4 regions of the Microtetraspora sp. AC03309 genome follow, and region 2 is predicted to be linked to each of the others. Evidence: predicted binding sites of a transcription regulator. Region 2 holds the regulator's gene; each other region holds the start of a gene.
What was found. The regulator LexA, encoded in region 2, represses DNA repair genes until DNA is damaged. The targets are predictions, from matches to a motif close to TCGAACANNTGTTCGA.
Positions count from the first base shown of each region.

Region 1: a site for LexA is predicted at 2,335-2,350, ahead of IMZ11_RS38920 (Rv2578c family radical SAM protein). Genes of this name have one in related genera too.
Region 3: a site for LexA is predicted at 2,699-2,714, ahead of IMZ11_RS19960 (DUF6504 family protein). Genes of this name have one in related genera too.
Region 4: a site for LexA is predicted at 1,450-1,465, ahead of IMZ11_RS32435 (enoyl-CoA hydratase family protein). Genes of this name have one in related genera too.

Region 1 is NZ_JADDIL010000110.1:91-4,732, reverse strand. It holds gene IMZ11_RS38930 (glycosyltransferase family 4 protein) at 1-316, opposite strand, end outside; gene IMZ11_RS38925 (methyltransferase) at 522-1,172, opposite strand; gene IMZ11_RS38920 (Rv2578c family radical SAM protein) at 1,301-2,326, opposite strand; gene IMZ11_RS38915 (hypothetical protein) at 2,727-3,125, shown strand; gene IMZ11_RS38910 (DUF3040 domain-containing protein) at 3,567-3,842, shown strand; partial or broken gene IMZ11_RS38905 (serine/threonine protein kinase) at 3,946-4,642, opposite strand, start outside.
Region 2 is NZ_JADDIL010000032.1:74,534-79,175, forward strand. It holds gene IMZ11_RS20345 (MalY/PatB family protein) at 1-932, opposite strand, end outside; gene lexA (transcriptional repressor LexA) at 1,057-1,758, opposite strand; gene IMZ11_RS20355 (hypothetical protein) at 1,826-2,188, opposite strand; gene nrdR (transcriptional regulator NrdR) at 2,183-2,644, shown strand; gene IMZ11_RS20365 (vitamin B12-dependent ribonucleotide reductase) at 2,753-4,642, shown strand, end outside.
Region 3 is NZ_JADDIL010000031.1:89,565-94,206, forward strand. It holds gene IMZ11_RS19955 (DNA polymerase III subunit alpha) at 1-2,376, opposite strand, end outside; gene IMZ11_RS19960 (DUF6504 family protein) at 2,376-2,642, opposite strand; gene IMZ11_RS19965 (ABC transporter substrate-binding protein) at 2,887-4,032, shown strand; gene IMZ11_RS19970 (ABC transporter permease subunit) at 4,107-4,642, shown strand, end outside.
Region 4 is NZ_JADDIL010000070.1:9,120-13,761, reverse strand. It holds gene IMZ11_RS32445 (glycosyltransferase family 39 protein) at 1-481, shown strand, start outside; gene IMZ11_RS32440 (SDR family oxidoreductase) at 469-1,371, opposite strand; gene IMZ11_RS32435 (enoyl-CoA hydratase family protein) at 1,480-2,226, shown strand; gene IMZ11_RS32430 (CoA transferase subunit A) at 2,227-3,096, shown strand; gene IMZ11_RS32425 (CoA-transferase subunit beta) at 3,093-3,845, shown strand; gene IMZ11_RS32420 (nitronate monooxygenase family protein) at 3,845-4,642, shown strand, end outside.

The sequences.
Region 1 (4,642 bases), on a different contig from region 2:
TGATCAGGTTCAGGCCGGGTCTGGTTCCGATGAGGACGCCGCGCCGCCGCCCGCGGATGTACCGGATGAGCTTGAGATCGGTACGCAGCGTGAACCAGTGGTGGGCCGCCTCCTCCTTCGGGATCAACCTGCTGGGGAAGCGGGACAGCAGCCCCTTCCTGCGGGGAAGGCGGTCGTCCAGGTAGCGGATGCGGACGCCTGGCGGGACCGGGAAGAACGGCTCCTCACGCTCCCGGACCACGCTCACGATTTCGACGTCGTGTTCCCGGGCGAGATATCCGGCGAGGTTGAACACCGTCCGGATCGTTCCGCCCATCCCGTTCGCGTGCAACAGGAGAATGCGTACCTCGTGTACGTTTCGTGGCTCGGCGTGCCGTGCGCGGCTACTATCACGCGCCTCTCGTATTTTGACCGCCGAACGCCGCAGAATCCCCGTAAACGACAAAATGCTTCCCCGTCCGATTTCGGTTTTTATCCCTATTTCCTAGGACGAAGCGGCATGCCTGAAAGGTTGATGTGAACTACATCACAATATGGTCACGGAGGCTCCACACCGTCGTGCGCTTGTACGGAACGTCCTCCAACACTGCGGGAACCAGGTGGACGCTCGCCGGCGTGAACCGGTCGCGCGGCAGGTAGGAGCAGGCGCGCTCGGGATCGCCCGCCAGGACGGTCCGCCCCGCCGCCGCGTCCGCTGATCGTGTACGGAGAAGGAACGGCATGACGCGCCCGGTGAGCGCCGCGTCGTAGAAGGCGTCGCCCACCAGCACGACGTCCTCCCCGGGTGTCGTGGAGAGGATGTCGCCCGGGCGGACCGTGACGGCGGTGCCGTTGGCCCGGGCGTTGAGTGCGATGGCGGCCACGGCGTGCGGATCGATGTCATTGGCGATCACGTGGGCGGCGCCCGCCATGGCGGCGGCGATGGCGACCAGGCCGGATCCCGAGGCCAGATCGAGCACGGTCCGGCCTCTGACCAGCTCGGGGCGGTCGAGCACGTGCCGGGCCAGCGCCTGCCCACCCGCCCACGCGTAGGCCCAGTACGGCAACCCGCCGGTCCGTTCCCAGAGCCCGAACACCTCGTCCTGTGCCTCCGCAGGCGCCAGGTGCAGCCGGATCTCCGGGACGTACGGCACGGCCGTGAGCCGCGTGTGCGCCCGCACCAGATCGTCCATGCCCGCGCCTCCCTGTGCCGCACTCTAGACCGGCCGCTCTTCAGATCAGTCGGCGAACCAGTACTCCGGCGACGGTTGAGATCATGGATGAGATCCACGCTGATGGTGGCATGCGGCGGGCGGTGACCTCACATGAGGGTGAGCTGCTCCGGGGCGGCGGGTCGCGGGCGTTCCCGGACGGCGCGCACCGCGCGGCTCGCCGACCGTCCGACGCCATGGCGCCGGGCCAGCTCGCCCACCTCGCGGCCGATCCGCTCCTGGTACGCCTTCGGAGCGTAGGCGCCCCTGCCGTACAGCTCCAGGTAGCGGGGGACGAGGCGCGGGTGCTCGCGGGACAGCCAGGCGAGGAACCACTCGCGGGCGCCGGGCCGCAGGTGCAGCACGATCGGCGCGATGTGCGTGGCGCCCGCTTCCGCGATCTCCCGCACGGTCGCGTCCAGCGCCTGCGGGGAGTCGGTGAGGTAGGGGAGGATCGGAGCCATCAGCACGCCACAGCGGACGCCGCGCTGGTTGAGCGTGGCGCAGACGTCCAGCCGCTTGCGCGGGGCGGGCGTCCCCGGCTCCACCGCGCGCCAGACGTCCTTGTCGATGAAGCCGACCGACACGGCGGTGCTCACGTCGGTGACCTCGGCGGCCTCGGCCAGCAGGTCGAGGTCGCGCAGGATCAGCGAACCCTTGGTGAGGATCGAGAAGGGGTTCGCGGCATCCCTGAGCGCCGCGATGATGCCGGGCATCAGCTCATATCGCCCCTCGGCCCGCTGGTAGCAGTCGACGTTCGTCCCCATCGCGATCGCCGCGCCCCGCCATTTCGGGGCGGCCAGCTCCTTGCGGACGAGATCGGGCGCGTTGACCTTCACCACGATCTTCGAGTCGAAATCCCGCCCGGAATCCAGATCGAGATATTCGTGCGAGCGCCGCGCGAAGCAGTAGACGCAGGCGTGGCTGCACCCCCGATAGGGGTTGACCGTCCACTCGAACGGAACGTGGCTCGCCCCTGGCACCCGGTTGATGATCGACCGGGCGTGGATCTCGTAGAACGTGATGCCCCTGAACTCGGGGGTGTCGAACGTCCTGGTCACCGCGCCGCGGGCGAACAACGGGGTGACCGGATCGCCCTGGCCCGAGTCGTCCAGCCGCAGATTGTCCCAGCGCATAGGTTAATTAGAACAAGAATTCGAGACGGTCCGCAACTCGGCTCCGCAGGGTCGTGGGACGACGAGCCGTCGGGGCATGGCGGGCTGGTGGCGCGAACGCGGGCGTCGGGCACCCGGAGTTCCGCGAAGTGTCGGTCCACGGAGAAGTCGATCCGAACAAACGGTAATCCGCCCCGACCGGGCCCTTTGCCGCTTACGGGTGACCACCGGCGGTGGGCGTCCCTACCGTTGGGGTAGGTCGACACGCCGTTTCGGCGTCATCCCGGGAGACCGATTCGACGCTCCGTCCGTCCGCACCTCAGCTCGCGGCCCCGCCGCGTCGCTCCGCGGACCCGACACCACGAGATCCGGTCCCGCCACCGAGCAGGCGCGGGGAACCGTCACGCACGGAGTGATTCCCATGCTCAGATACGCACTGGCCACCGGCGCGCTGCTGGCCTCCGCCCTCGTCACTCCCGCTCTCCTCTCCGCCCCGTCGGCGAACGCCGCCGTCGCGACTCGGGCCGCATGCCCCACCTCGACCGCCACGGATGGAGACTGCTGGTGGCGGAAGGGCTGCATGTACTGCACGGAGAACGGACAGGCGGTCCGGATCACCTGCAGCGAGGGGAGGCGCGAGCGTGAGCGCGGTCTCGTCGAAACGAAGCGCGAGCGCGCTCGCCATCGTGCACGGCTCGAACGCGAGCACTACCTGCACGGCGGTGAAATCGGAGAGCGGCGGGAGCGGGAGCGGGCGCGGGCACGCCGTCGCGCCGAGCGCGAACGCGAGCGCTGGGAGCAGCGGCACCGTCGTCACTAGCGCGGGCGTTGGGAGCGCGGTCGGATGGGGCGCGGCCACCAGTCGCGCGACGGCCAGTGAGTCTCAGGACGATCCGTCGCTCAGGCTGGAGCCGGGCCCCTCGACCCGAATGCGCCTCTTGTGTTCCAAGGTCTCGCGGACCCGGGATCGAGATCGGCACAGCGCGGCGGAGCTGCGAAGGGGGCCTTCTCCGCGCCTGTGCGCAAGAGGTGTGTGGGGAACATGAGTGCACCAACAGGACTTCACACAACCAACGGTGACCATAGAGAGGCAACGGAACACTTCGGTTCTGACCTCGGCGACCTTATACAGCCAACGACAACGTTCGGCTGCGAGCGGCCCGCTAAACAGATCTTAAATACCCGCCCAGGAAACGGCTAACGATCTTCATCGTTGGGCAGAACGTCGGCACACACCTTGCGTTCCGGGGAGGTGCGCCATATGGCCTGGTCGCAGGACGAAGAGCGGATGCTGGCGTTGATCGAACAGCACCTCACCGATGAGGACCCGCGGCTCGCCGCCCGTCTCGAATCGTTCAATGAGCGTGTCGAGCGTCGTCGGCGGGGAAGACGACGCGATGATCGCGAGCGGCGGCGGAGCATGCCGCAGCGCTCCACGGTCATCATCATCGTCAGTTGGTTGCTGATCGCCACCTTGATCACAACGTTGCTGATCATGGCACTGCACAATGACGCCGCCGCCGCGTTCCCCGCTTGAGCCGCCTCAGGCCCCCTGACGTCCCGAAGCCCCCGTAAGCCCCCAGCCCGCCGGGAAGGCGGAAGAGGCGGGGGAGGCGCGGGGGAGGAAGGCCGGCGGAGGCTCAGCGTGACGTTCCCGGCGCACCCCGCATGGTGAAGTTGTCGAAGCCCATCTTGAGTGTCGCCGCGCTCTTCTCGCCGACCCGCCCGATGATGCCGACCTGCCCGCCCGGCAACGCCCTGCCGTCCACCACGGACCCGGCCTCGGAGCCGTTGACCCACATGGTCAGCTCCACGCCCTCCTCCGTCGCCTTGCACCGGGCCTGCACGCTGGTCGGCTCGCCCTGCTCGGACGGATCGGTCTGGACCGGAGAGGTCAGGTCGCCGCCCGCATCGTCCACGACCTTCCGGATCCTGGCCCGCCCGGCGGTGTCGAGGAGGAACTCATAGCGCGTGACCTTGCTTCCCTCGGGCTTCTGCCGGCAGAACAGGCCGTACTCTCCGGCACCCTTCACCTCCCTGACGGTGGCGTCCACGCCCAGCAGGTAGTCGTCCGGAACGGTCGGCGTCGGTGTCGCGTCCGGTGTGGGGCTCTGCGGCTCCGTGGTGAACGGGATCGGGGCGTCCTCCCACAGATCGTTCTTGTCGTCGCCGTAGGCGTCCATGGCGTAGAAGCCGCCGGGCGCGTAGCCCTGCCGGTGGTACTCCTCACCGGTGTAGTCGTTGCCCCAGTCGGTGCCGCTGCGGTTGAAGTCGTCCTGGTACAGCAGCGCGAGATCGGTGGGTGGGCCTCCGGGCGACAGCGCCGCGTAGAGTCCG
Region 2 (4,642 bases):
TAGGTGGCCTGGGGGATCCGGTAGCCCACTCGGGACGGCAGCCGCTCGGCGATGAGCCGGCGGTTGCGGTCCAGGATGGCGAGGACCTCGGCCAGCCAGGCGTCGCCGTGCCGCCAGGCGGCCACGGTCGCCTCCACGCCGAGCAGGTTGGGCGCGCCGTAGATGTGTGCGGGCTGCCGGTTCACCGCGTCGCGTACGGCCGGTGCGCCGAGATGCGCGACGGAGCAGCGGATGCCGCCCATGTTGAACGCCTTCGTCGCGGAGGTGAGCGTGACCGTGCGGGCGGGCAACAGCGTGCCGAACGGGATGTGTGACTGCGGCCCGTACGTCAGGTCGGCGTGGATCTCGTCGGAGAGGACCAGGGTGTCGTGCCGTTCGGCGTACTCGGCGAGCGCGCCCAACTCCTCGGAGGTGAACACCCGGCCGGTGGGGTTGTGCGGGTTGACCAGCAGCAGCACGGCGGCCGGCTCGTCCGGCACCTCGAACCGCCAGCCGTCGCCGTCCGGCAGCATCGGGATGGACAGCAGCCGCCGTCCCATCTCGGCGATGGTGCCCAGGAACGGGTGGTAGGCCGGAGTGTGCAGGGCGACGGTGTCACCCGGCCGGGTCGTCAGGTGCAGCAACACCTGGAGGGCCTGGTTGACGTCGCTGTAGGACCGGACGTGGCCGGGATCGGGGCGGAAGCCGTACCGGGTCTCCATACGCTCGGCGAACGCCTCGGCGAGGGGACCGACGGAGGGCTCGTCCAGCCACGAGGGATAGCCGAGGTCGGTCTCGGCGCGGCGCGCCACCGCCTCGCGCACCGCCTGCGGCACGGGGAAGTCCATGTCGGCGACCCAGGAGGGGATCACGCCGGGCGAGGTCTGCGACCACTTGAGCCCGTCGCGGAGGGAGGCGGCCTCCAGGCTGAGCTGGTCAAGGTTGCGCGTCACAGAGCAAGCCTATTTGCGGCAATCACCCTGATTGCTCCGTGACCGCTCCGCGGTGACAGAGGTCACCGCGGAGCGACGCAGGATGCGCGGTCCGGATGGTCGGCCCGCTCGGCGGGCCGGGGACCTAGAGCTTGCGCAGGACCGCGGTGACCTTGCCCAGGACGGTCGCCTCGTCGCCAGGGATCGGCTCGTAGTTGGCGTTGTGCGGCACCAGCCACACATGCCCGTCCTTGCGCTTGAAGGTCTTCACCGTGGCCTCGCCGTCGATCATGGCGGCCACGACGTCGCCGTTGTCGGCGACCGGCTGCTGGCGCACCACGACCCAGTCGCCGTCGGCGATGGCGGCGTCGATCATCGAGTCACCGCTGACCTGGAGGAGGAACAGCGTTCCCTCACCGACCAGCTGCTTCGGCAACGCGAAGACGTCCTCGATGCTCTGCTCGGCCAGGATCGGGCCTCCGGCGGCGATGCGGCCGACCAGCGGCACGTACGCGGCGGTCGGGCGGCTGAAGCCGGGCTCCACCTCCGCGGCGTCCGGGTCGACCCACAGCACCGGCTCGCCGGGCAAGCGGACCTCGAGCGCCCGGGGGCGGTGCGGGTCGCGGCGCAGGTACCCCTTACGCTGCAACGCCGTGAGCTGATGCGACACGCTGGAGGTGCTGGTCAGCTGGACCGCCTCACCGATCTCGCGCATCGAGGGCGGATATCCGCGCTGCTGCACGGAGTCGCGGATGACCTCGAGGATCTTGCGCTGCCTGGGGGTGAGACCAAGGGAGTCACGCCTGCGCACCGCAAGGTCGCTGACACTCTCTTCCTGCCCGCTCACCAAACCACCTCCCAATCCGTGTTCTTCATGTCGCACAGAGCGACGGTACCTCGATCAAAGATCATCATCAAACAATTGTTCGATTCGATGTGAATACCGCCACCTGTGTGGATGTAGCAACATCGTACGGGAGTTCGATCGACATCGTGTTCGATATTGCCGAGATTTCGCCGATCTTCTTGTAATGTGCCCGCGCGATGCCATCGGGGCCTGCGACACGCCCGGGGTTCAGGTGATTCCCCAGGTTGAACAGCGACTTCGCCCGAGCCTTCGCGGCCGACTTGCGTTCAAGGTCGGGCACTTCTACGGTTGGACCACAACATCTAGTAGTTACAGCGATGTACTTCACCACAGCTTGTGTTTCCGTGACCGCTTCACGACGATTTCGTGAGGTGGGCGCAAGCGTTTCCAGGGAGGCGATGACGTGCACTGCCCGTTTTGTCGTCACCCGGACACGCGGGTCGTCGACAGCCGCTCTACCGAGGACGGGGCCGCGATTCGCCGCCGGCGAACCTGCTCGGAATGCGGGCGCAGGTTCACCACCCAGGAAACCGTTCTGCTCATGGTCAGCAAGCGCAGCGGAGTGACCGAGCCGTTCTCGCGTGACAAGGTCGTCGCCGGTGTGCGGCGGGCCTGCCAGGGACGCCCGGTCGGCGAGGATTCGCTCGCCCAGCTCGGGCAGCTCGTGGAGGAGAGCATCAGGGCCACCGGATGCGCCGAGATCGCCTCGCACGAGGTGGGCCTGGCCATCCTGGGGCCGCTGCGCGAGCTGGACGAGGTCGCCTACCTGCGCTTCGCCTCCGTCTATCGGGGGTTCGAGACGCTGGCCGACTTCGAGGCCGAGATCGAGCAGCTCAGAGCCACGCGCACCGCCGTCCAGCAGTAGCGGCGGGAGTTGGCGGGACGGCCGACGCGGACGCCCGTCACGCACGGTGGTTAAACAGACACGTGATCGGATGCGAGGGGCTCCACCGGGCCCCGGGAGGGGGAATTCATGACAGAGATCGTGAACGGCACCGAGACGGGCACCGGGGGACGGGGTGGCAAGCGGCCGGCGCGTAAGGGGCTCAAGATGAAGCGCGTCTTCACCACCCCGGGGGTCCACCCGTACGACGCGGTGACCTGGGAGCGCCGCGACGTCGTCATGACGAACTGGCGCGACGGCTCGATCAACTTCGAGCAGCGCGGAGTGGAGTTCCCCGAGTTCTGGTCGGTCAACGCCGCCAACATCGTCACCAGCAAGTACTTCCGCGGCGCCGTCGGCACGCCCCAGCGCGAGTCGAGCCTGCGGCAGCTCGTCGACCGGGTCGTGGACGTCTACACCAGGACCGGGATCGAGAACGGCTACTTCGCCGGCGACGAGGACGCCGAGATCTTCGACCACGAACTCAAGCACGCCCTGATCAACCAGGTCTTCAGCTTCAACTCGCCGGTGTGGTTCAACGTGGGGACGGCCTCGCCGCAGCAGGTGAGCGCGTGCTTCATCCTGGCCGTGGACGACCAGATGGAGTCCATCCTTGAGTGGTACAAGGAAGAGGGCGTCATCTTCAAGGGTGGTTCCGGTTCGGGGATCAACCTCTCCCGCATCCGCTCCAGCAAGGAACTGCTCTCCAGCGGCGGCACGGCCAGCGGCCCGGTGTCGTTCATGCGCGGCGCCGACGCCTCCGCGGGCACGATCAAGTCCGGCGGCGCGACCCGCCGGGCGGCCAAGATGGTCGTCCTGGACGTCGATCACCCCGACATCGAGGAGTTCATCGACACCAAGGCGCGCGAGGAGGACAAGATCCGCGCGCTCCGCGACGCCGGGTTCGACATGGACCTCGGCGGCAAGGACATCGTGTCCGTCCAGTACCAGAACGCCAACAACTCCGTCCGGGTCTCCGACGAGTTCATGCGCGCCGTCGAGAGCAACGGCGACTTCGGCCTGCGCGCCCGGCTGACCGGCGAGATCATCGAGAAGGTCGACGCGAAGTCGCTGTTCCGCAGGATGGCCAAGGCCGCCTGGGAGTGCGCCGACCCCGGCGTGCAGTACGACGACACGATCAACGACTGGCACACCTGCCCGGAGACCGGGCGGATCACCGCGAGCAACCCCTGCTCGGAGTACCTCCACCTGGACAACTCCTCCTGCAACCTCGCGTCGATCAACCTGCTGAAGTTCCTGCGCGACGACGACACGTTCGACGTGGAGAACTTCGTCAAGCTGACCGAGCTGATCATCACCGCGATGGACATCTCGATCACCTTCGCCGACTTCCCGACCGAGAAGATCGGCGAGACCACCCGGGCCTATCGCCAGCTCGGCATCGGCTACGCCAACCTCGGCGCCCTGCTGATGGCCACCGGCCACGCCTACGACTCCGAGGGCGGCCGCGCGATCGCCGGCGCCATCACCTCGCTGATGACCGGCGCCTCCTACCGCCGCTCGGCGGAGCTCGCCGCGATCGTCGGGCCGTACGACGGGTACGCGCGCAACGCCGAGGCGCACAAGCGCGTCATGCGCAAGCACGCGCACGCCAACGACGACATGCGCACGGTCGACGACATGGACCGGGTCATCCACGCCGAGGCCACCCGGCAGTGGCAGGAGTGCCTCCGGCTGGGTGAGAAGAACGGCTACCGCAACGCCCAGGCGTCGTTGCTCGCGCCCACCGGCACCATCGGCCTGATGATGGACTGCGACACCACCGGCATCGAGCCCGACCTCGCGCTGGTCAAGTTCAAGAAGCTGGTCGGCGGCGGTTCCATGCAGATCGTCAACCAGACGATCCCGAGGGCGCTGCGGCAGCTCGGCTACCAGGAGGAGCAGGTCGAGGCGATCGTCGATTACATCGCCGAGCACGGCCACGTGGTCGACGCCCCCGTCCTGCGGCCCGAGCACTAC
Region 3 (4,642 bases), on a different contig from region 2:
CACGCCCGCGAAGAAGGCGGCCGCGTGGTGCCGCTTGAGCCACGCCGACTGGTAGGTGGGCAGCGCGAACGCCGCGGCGTGCGCCTTGCAGAACCCGAACGCGCCGAACGCGTCGAGGATCTTCCACGCCTTCTCCACCGTGGCGGGATCGAAGCCCCGCTCCCCGGCCAGCGGCACGAACCAGTCGCGGACCGCCTCCCTGCCCTGCGGGGTGTCGAGGGCACGGCGGGCCTTCTCGGCCTCGGAGAGCCCGCATCCGGTCATGACGTCGATGACCTTCAGGACCTGCTCGTGGAAGACGACCACGCCGTGGGTCTCCCGCAGCGGCTCGCGCAGCTCCTCGTGGGCGTACGACGGCCGCCGGAAGCCGTGCCTGGCCTCGAGGTACGGCGTGACCATGTCGGAGTTGACCGGGCCCGGCCGGAACAGCGAGATGTCCACGATCAGGTCGTGCATCGTGCGGGGCTCCAGCTTGGCGACCAGCTCCCGCTGGCCGGGCGACTCGATCTGGAAGCAGCCGATCGTGCGGCCGGAGCAGATCATGTCGTAGGTGTCGGTGTCGTCGCGAGGAACCCCGTCCAGCTCGATCCGCAGGTCGTCGACCCGCTCGATCTCATCGAGCGCGTGGGCCATCGCGGACTGCATGCGCACGCCGAGCACGTCCAGCTTGAGCAGGCCCGCCTCCTCGACGTCGTCCTTGTCGAACTGCGACATCGGGAAGTCGAGCAGGCTGCGCTCCACCGGGGTGCGGTCGCGCAGCGTGGCGTTGCCGACCAGCACGCCGCAGGGGTGCAGCGCGATGTGCCGGGGCAGCCCGTCGAGCTTCTCGGCCAGCCGGAACACCGTCTCCAGCGACCGGTCGTTCAGCCCGCTGTCGCGCAGCTCGGGCAGGTCGGTCAGGGCGGCCCTGATCTGCTTGGCGCGGATGTGCGGGAACGCCTTGGCGACGGCGTCGACCTCGTGCGGGGGCAGCCCCATGGCCGCGCCGACCTCCCTGATCGCGCTGCGGGCGCGGTAGGTCTCCATCATGGAGACGCAGGCCACCCGCGCCTCGCCGTACCGGCCGAGGATCGCGCGGTAGCAGTCGAGCCGGCGCGCGGACTCGACGTCCACGTCGATGTCCGGCAGTCCGTGGCGGCCCTCGGACAGGAAGCGCTCCATCAGCAGGCCGTGTTCGAGCGGGTTCACCTCTCCGATGCCGGTGAGGTAGGTGACCAGGCTGCCCGCGCCGGAGCCGCGGATCGCGCAGCGCACACCCATGTCGCGGATCATGTCGGTGATGCCGGCCACCGCGACGAAGTAGCCGGACAGCCGCTTCCTCTCGATGATGTCCAGCTCGGCGGCGAGCCGGTCCCTGGCCTCTTTCGAACGTTCCATTCCCCGGCGGCGCAGGCCGTCGTCGCAGCGGTTCCGCAGCATCGGGACCGGATCGCCGCCGATCTCCGGCAGGTGCAGCGCGCCCGGCGGGTCGGACAGGAGCGGGACGATCTCGACCGGATCGAGCGCGCACCTCTCCGCGACGTGACGCGTCTCCGCCAGGAGGCGGACCATCCGGTTCCGGTCGCCGCCGCAGACCCGGGCCGCCACCGGGCCCATCTCCTCGCCGCTCTTGAGGTACGCCTGCGTGGAGGGCTCCAGGTGCCGGACGTGCAGCGGGGCGAGCCTGCGCGCGGCGTCCAGCACGTTGCCCACCTGGTGGCCTGCGGTGTCGAGGTGGCGCACCGCGTTGGTCAGCACGGCGGGGACGCCCGCCGAGTCGGCCAGGCCGATCATCCGGGCGGCGATGTTCGCGTCGCGGTAGCCGTAGTGGTCGGTCACCTCGACCACGACGTCGGGCACCGCCGCGCGCCAGGCGGCCAGCAGCGTCCTGGCCTCGTCGTCGCGCTGTCCGGCCGCCGCGTGCCCGACATCGGACCTGGGCCCGAGCAGCACCGTCAGCCGGGCGTCGCCCGGGGGGCCGCACGCGTGCTCGGCCACCATCTCGCGCGTCACATACGGCTCGCCGCGCTCTCCCACGTGGTGGGCGGCGGTGACGAGGCGGCACAGGTGGCCCCAGCCGTCCGCGCGGGCCAGGACGACGATCCGCCACTCGTCCTTGCCCGGGGAACCGTCCCCCTGGGAGCCGCCGCCGTGGGAGCCCTTGCCCCGGGAGTGCTCCTTGGGGCCGAGGACCAGGTCTACCCCGGCGATGGGGGCGAGGCCCTCGGCATGACACGCCCGGATGTGCTTGATCGCGCCGTAGAGGCCGTCGCGGTCGGTCAGCGCGAGCGCGTCCATGCCGTGGGCGGCCGCGCGGGCGACCAGGGCGGGCGGGAACGCCGTGCCGTACCGGAGGGAGTAGGCGGAGGCCACGTGGAGGTGGACGAAGGAGCCCATCAGTCCCACGCCCTCAGCAGCAGCCAGCCGCCGCTCGCGGTGTCGAAGCGCAGCTCGTAGGTGCCGACGCCGGTGGTCGCGCCGGCCTCGACCCGCCAGAACCGCCGCTCGCCCGGGTCGGTGTCGGAGGTCTTCCACCACTCGCGGGCCACCACCCAGTGATCCTGCACCTGGCGGATCGCGTAGAGCCGGTCACGCCAGACGAACTGGGCGGGCCGGTCGTCCCGGATCCACACCTCGATCGGATCACCATAAAGTCTGCTCAAGACGGATCTTCCCCCCATGGTCGGCGCCCGGGGGAAGGCGGGCGCAACGTGCTACTTCGAACATATGTTCTCAGAAGATCGACCGCAACTCGGGCCGGAACCGCGCCGAGATCCGTTCACAAAGCGCCACCGTCCCGGGCCCTTCCGTTCACCAAAGCGCAATCTGCCCAGGGCTAACTGGGTCTGGTTTGTTGCATTGAGTTCGCCTACGTTCGATCCACGTACGACAGTGGGAGACAAAAGCGTGTCTGCGCGCATCGCCGGCCTCGTGGCCGCCCTGACCATCGCCATCCCATTGAGCGCGGCCTGCGGCGCCGCACCCACCGAGAGCGCGGCCGGCTCCGGAGGGACCGACGCGAAGGCCGCCACCTCTGCCGCCGACTTCGGCGGGCTGGACAAGCTGGCCGAAGCCGCCAAGAAGGAAGGCAAGCTCAACGTCATCGCGCTCCCCCGCGACTGGGCGAACTACGGGGAGCTGCTCGACGCCTTCTCGAAGAAGTACGGCATCACGATCACCAGCGACAACCCCGACGGCTCCAGTTCCGACGAGATCAACGCGGTGAAGACGCTCAAGGGCCAGGACCGCGCCCCCGACGTGCTGGACCTCGGCCAGTCCTTCGCCCTCAGCGGTTCGCAGGAGGGCCTGTTCGCGCCGTACAAGGTCGCGGCGTGGGACAAGATCCCCGACGGGCAGAAGGACCCGAACGGCACCTGGTACAACGACTACGGCGGCTACGTGTCGATCGGCTGCGACGCCAAGAAGGTGGCGAACTGCCCGCAGACGTACGCCGACCTGCTCAAGCCGGAGTACAAGGGCAAGGTCGCCCTGAACGGCGACCCGACCAAGGCGGGCGCGGCCTTCGCCGGCGTCTACGCCGCGTCCCTGGCCAACGGCGGGTCGTTCGACGACATCCAGCCCGGGCTGGAGTTCTTCAAGAAGCTCAAGGCCGCCGGCAACTTCAACCCCGTCGAGTCCACCCCCGCGACCGTCCAGAACGGCGAGACGCCGATCAGCATCGACTGGGACTACCTCAACGCCGGGTACGCCGACCAGTTCGCGGCCAAGGGCGTGGAGTGGAAGGTCGCCGTCCCGAGCGACGGCAAGTACGCCCAGTTCTACGCCCAGGCGATCAACAAGGACGCGCCGCACCCCGCGACCGCCCGCCTGTGGCAGGAGTTCCTCTACAGCACCGAGGGCCAGAACCTCTGGCTCAAGGGCTACGCCCGCGCGGTCCTGCTGCCCGCGATGCAGGCCGACGGCACCGCCGACGCCGCCGTGGTGGCCAAGCTCCCCGCGGTCGAGGGCACACCCACCTTCCCGACCGAGGCTCAGATCAACAAGGCCAAGGAGACCCTCGCCACCGGCTGGGGCGCCGCGGTCTCCGGATGAGCCTTCCCGCGGGTACGGCTTCCGCCCCGGCGCCGGGCCGGAGCCGCAGGAGATCGAGAGGATGGATCGCGACGGTGCCGCTGCTGGCGTTCGTCGCGATCGTCTTCGGCGCCCCACTGGTCGTACTGCTCGGCGGCACGTTCGTCCGCCAGGGGCGGATCACCGGGGAGAACCTGGCCGAATCGCTGCAGGGCGCCTACCTCACCGCGCTGATCGGCAGCGTGAAGCTGTCGGCGACGGTCGCGGTGCTCGGCACGATCCTCGGCACCTTCCTCGCCCAGGCCGTCGTCACCTCGCGGCTGCGCGAGGCCGTCCTCACGGCGTCGGGCGTGCTGGCGAACTTCGGCGGCGTGCCGCTGGCGTTCGCCTGGATCGCCACGCTGGGCAACTCCGGCGTCGTCACCCGCCTCCTCGGACTCGGCGAGCACGGGTGGAGCCTCTACAACTTCTGGGGGCTCACCCTGGTCTACCTGTACTTCTCCGTACCGCTGATGGTCCTCGTCATCACCCCGGCACTGGACGGGCTGCGGCCGCAGTGGCGCGAGGCCGCGCTGAACAACGGCGCGTCCGCCTGGCAGTTCTGGCGGTACGTGGGCGTCCCCGTGCTCAC
Region 4 (4,642 bases), on a different contig from region 2:
CCTGCGCGAGGTCGTCTCCGACGCGTCGCTCGCCTTCGCGTGGACGCCCGTGAGCCACCCGAAGCGGGTCGTCCCGGCGTTGTCGCTTCCGGTCGGCTCGTGGCCGCTGCCCTCGTTCCCGCTCATCCGCCAGGTCCGCGTGGAGTACGACCCCGCCATCCGCGGGATGGCGTCCGTCGCGCCCTACGACGCGTTCTTCGCGGCGTACCGCTACCCGAACGCGCTGCACGGCCCGCTGTTCGCCCTGGTCCTGCTGCTCGGCGGCCTCGGCGCGATCGGGCGGCGGCGTCCGGCGCTGCTGCCATGGGCCGCGGCGATGTTCCTGTTCGTCGGGCCGATCGCCGCGCTCGACTTCGACCACCGCTACATGCTGCCCGCGGTCCCGATCGCGTGCATCGCCGCGGCCCTGGGCGCGGCGAGCCTGTGGCGCGCCCGCCCGGGCCGCCGCGCGAAGGTGCGGCCCGGCCGTCAGGCGCCGTAGACGGGCTCGGGCCTGGCGGCCTCCTTCAGCAGGCCGCCGATCTCCGGGCCCAGCTCGGCGGCGTCCCAGCGGGCGCCCCTGTCGGTGGACGGACCGTGGCGGAAGCCCTCCATCACGCAGATGCGGCCGCCCTCGACCTCGAAGACGCGGCCGGTGACGTCCTTCGACTCGGCGGAGCCGAGCCAGGCCACGAGCGGTGAGACGTTCTCCGGCGCCATCGCGTCGAAGGCGCCCTCCTCCGGCGCGGCCATCGTGGCCGCGAAGACCTGCTCGGTCATCCGCGTACGGGCCGCCGGAGCGATGGCGTTGACGGTCACGCCGTACCGGCCGAGTTCGGCGGACGCGACCAGGGTGAGGCCCACGATGCCCGCCTTGGCGGCCGAGTAGTTGCCCTGGCCCACGCTGCCGAGCAGGCCCGCGCCGGACGAGGTGTTGATCACACGGGCGTCGGGCTGCCGGCCCGCCTTGGACTCCGCCCGCCAGTGCAGCCCGGCGTGCTTCAGCGGCAGGAAGTGGCCCTTGAGGTGGACGCGCATCACGGCGTCCCACTCCTCCTCGGACAGGTTCACCAGCATGCGGTCGCGCAGGAAGCCGGCGTTGTTGACCAGCACGTCGAGCCGGCCGAAGGTCTCCAGCGCCGTGGCCACCAGCCGCTGCGCCCCGGCGTCGGTGGCGATGTCGGAGCCCTCGGCGACGGCCTCGCCGCCGAGCGCGCGGATCTCCTCGACCACCCGCTGGGCGGGCCCGTCAGAGCCGCCCTCGCCGGAGAGGCTCACGCCGAGGTCGTTGACGACGACCTTGGCGCCCTGCCGGGCGAACTCCAGGGCGTGCGCGCGGCCGAGGCCACGCCCGGCGCCGGTCACGATGACGACGCGGTCCTTGCAGATCATTCTCAGCTCTCCTTGCCGGCGGCGGCGGTCGGGTAAGGCGGACCGTGTCCAGGCACGGTACCTTCTGCTACCGTCATTTCTAACAAATGTTTGGTGGAAAGGTAGCGTATGGGAATCTCCACCAGGAACCACGGCAACGGCATCACCGAGGTGGTCGTCGACGCGCCGCCGGTCAACGCGCTGACCGTGCGCGGCTGGTTCGACCTGGCCGACGCCGTACGGCAGGCAGGGCGTGAGCCGGAGACCCGCGTCGTCGTGCTCCGCGCCGAGGGGCGCGGCTTCAACGCCGGGGTGGACATCAAGGAGATGCAGGCGACCTCCGGGTTCGAGGCGCTGGTGGGCGCCAACCGGGGCTGCTACGCCGCGTTCTCGGCGGTGTACGAGTGCGAGGTGCCGGTGATCGCGGCCGTGCACGGCTTCTGCCTCGGCGGCGGCATCGGCCTCGTGGGCAACGCCGACGTCGTGGTGGCCTCCGATGACGCCTATTTCGGGCTGCCCGAGGTCGACCGCGGCGCGCTGGGCGCGGCCACGCACCTGGCCCGCCTGGTCCCGCAGCATCTGATGCGCGCGATGGTGTACACCTGCCGCAACGTCACGGCCGCCGAGTTGCACGCGTTCGGATCGGTGCTCGAGGTGGTGCCGCGCGATCGGCTCAGGGACGCCGCCTTCGAGGTCGCGGCCCAGATCGCCGACAAGGACCCCTACGTGATCCGCCGGGCCAAAGAGTCGCTGAACGGCATCGACCCGGTCGACGTCCACCGCAGCTACCGCTTCGAGCAGGGCTTCACGTTCGAGCTGAACCTCATGGGCGCGGGCGACCGGCACCGCGACAGCTTCGTCTCCGAGGGGGCGTAGATGACCACCAAGATCATGACGATCGAGGAGATCGTCGGGTCGCTGGAGAGCGGCATGACGATCGGCATCGGCGGGTGGGGCTCCCGGCGCAAGCCGATGGCCCTGGTCCGCGCGATCTACCGTTCGTCGCTCGACGACCTGACGATCGTGTCGTACGGCGGAGCCGACGTCGGCCTGCTGTGCGCCGCGGGCAAGGTCCGCAAGGTGATCGCCCCGTTCGTGACGCTCGACTCCGTCCCCCTGGAGCCCCACTTCAGGGCGGCCAGGCAGAACGGCACGATCGAGTTCGCCGAGTACGACGAGGGCATGTTCATGTTCGGCCTGCTCGCCGCCGCGCACCGGCTGCCGTTCCTGCCCACCAGGGCGGGTCTCGGCTCGGACGTCACACGGGTCAACCCGGACCTGCGCACGGTCCGCTCGCCGTACGACGACCAGGAGGAGCTCCTCGCGGTGCCCGCGCTGGCGCTCGACGTGGCCCTGGTGCACATGGACCGGGCCGACACGCGGGGCAACGGCCAGTACCTCGGCCCCGACCCGTACATGGACGACCTGTTCGCCAAGGCGGCGGGCCGCTGCTACGTGAGCTGCGAGCGCCTGGTGGACCCCGGCAAGCTGGACGGCCCGCCGCAGACGCTGCTCGTCAGCCGCATGCACACGGCGGGAGTGGTGGAGACGCCGAACGGCGGCCACTTCACCGACTGCGGGCCCGACCGCACCCGGGATGAGGCGTTCCAGCGGCACTACGCGAGCTCGGCCGCCGACCCCGAGGCGTGGACGGCGTTCGCCGACCGATTCCTGAGCGGCGACGAGACGGCCTACCAGGAGGCGGTCCAGCGGTGGCACGAGGAGCAGGAGGGGAAGGCACGATGAGCGCGACCCGTGCGGAGATCTGCGTGGTGGCCTGCGCCGAGGCGTGGCGCGGCGACGGCGAGATCCTGGCCGCGGCGATGGGCACCTGCTCGATCCTGGGCGCCCGGCTGGCCCGGCTCACCTTCGAGCCGGGGCTGCTGACCACCGACGGCGGGGCGATGCTCACCGCGGAGCCGGTGCCGTTCGGCGCGCCCGCCGGCCCGGTCGAGGGCTGGATGCCGTTCCGCGACCACCTCTGGCTGGTGCAGAACGGGCGGCGGCACGTCATGATGGGCGCCTCCCAGATCGACAGGTACGGCAACAGCAACATCTCGGCCGTCGGCGCGTGGGAGCGGCCCACGTCCCAGCTGCTCGGGGTGCGCGGCGCCCCCGGCAACACGATCTGCAACCCGACGAGCTACTGGATCCCCAGGCACTCGACCCGGGTGTTCGTGCCGAAGGTGGACATGGTCAGCGGCGTCGGATACGACCGCGCGGCCGAGTTGGGCCCGGCGGCGTCCCGCTTCCACGGCCTGGGCCGCGTGGTGACCGACCTCGGCGTGTTCGACTTCGGCACGGCCGACGGTGCGATGCGCCTGCTCTCGACCCACCCCGGGGTCACGGTCGAGCAGGTCGCCGCCGCCACGGGGTTCGACCTCGTGATCGACGGCGACGTGCCGGAGACGCGGCAGCCCACGGACGAGGAGCTGCGGCTGATCCGCGAGGTGCTCGACCCGAGGAGCCTGCGGGACCGGGAGGTCCGGGCGTGATCGAGCAGGTCCTGGACACGCCGCTGACCCGGCTCACCGGGGTGCGCCACCCCGTCGTGCAGACCGGCATGGGCTGGGTGGCGGGTCCGCGGCTGGTCTCGGCGGTGGCGAACGCGGGCGGCCTCGGCATCCTCGCCTCGGCCACCATGACGCTCGACCAACTCGCCACCGCCATCGAGGAGGTCCGCTCGCGTACGGACGCGCCCTTCGGCGTGAACCTGCGCGCCGACGCCTCGGACGCGGGCGACCGCATCGACCTGCTGATCAGGAACCGGGTGAAGGTCGCCTCGTTCGCGCTGGCACCCCGCCAGGAGCTGATCGCCAAGCTCAAGGACGCCGGGGTCGTGGTGATCCCGTCGGTCGGCGCGCGGCGGCACGCGGAGAAGGTCGCCGCGTGGGGCGCCGACGCCGTCCTGGTCCAGGGCGGTGAGGGCGGAGGCCACACCGGAGCGGTCGCCACCACGCTGCTGCTGCCCCAGGTCGTGGACGCGGTCGACATCCCGGTGATCGCCGCCGGAGGCTTCTTCGACGGGCGCGGCCTGGCCGCCGCGCTCGCGTACGGCGCGGCCGGCGTGGCCATGGGCACCCGCTTCCTGCTCACCAAGGACAGTTCGGTCCCGGACGCGGTCAAGCAGACCTACCTCGGCACGTCGGAGACCGTGGTCACCCGCCAGGTGGACGGCATGCCGCACCGAGTGCTCCGCACGCCCCTGGTCAACGGCCTGGAGCAGTCGGGCCGGGTGTCCGGCCTGATCCGCGCGGTGCGCAACGCCGCGAAGTTCCGCCGCATCTCGGGC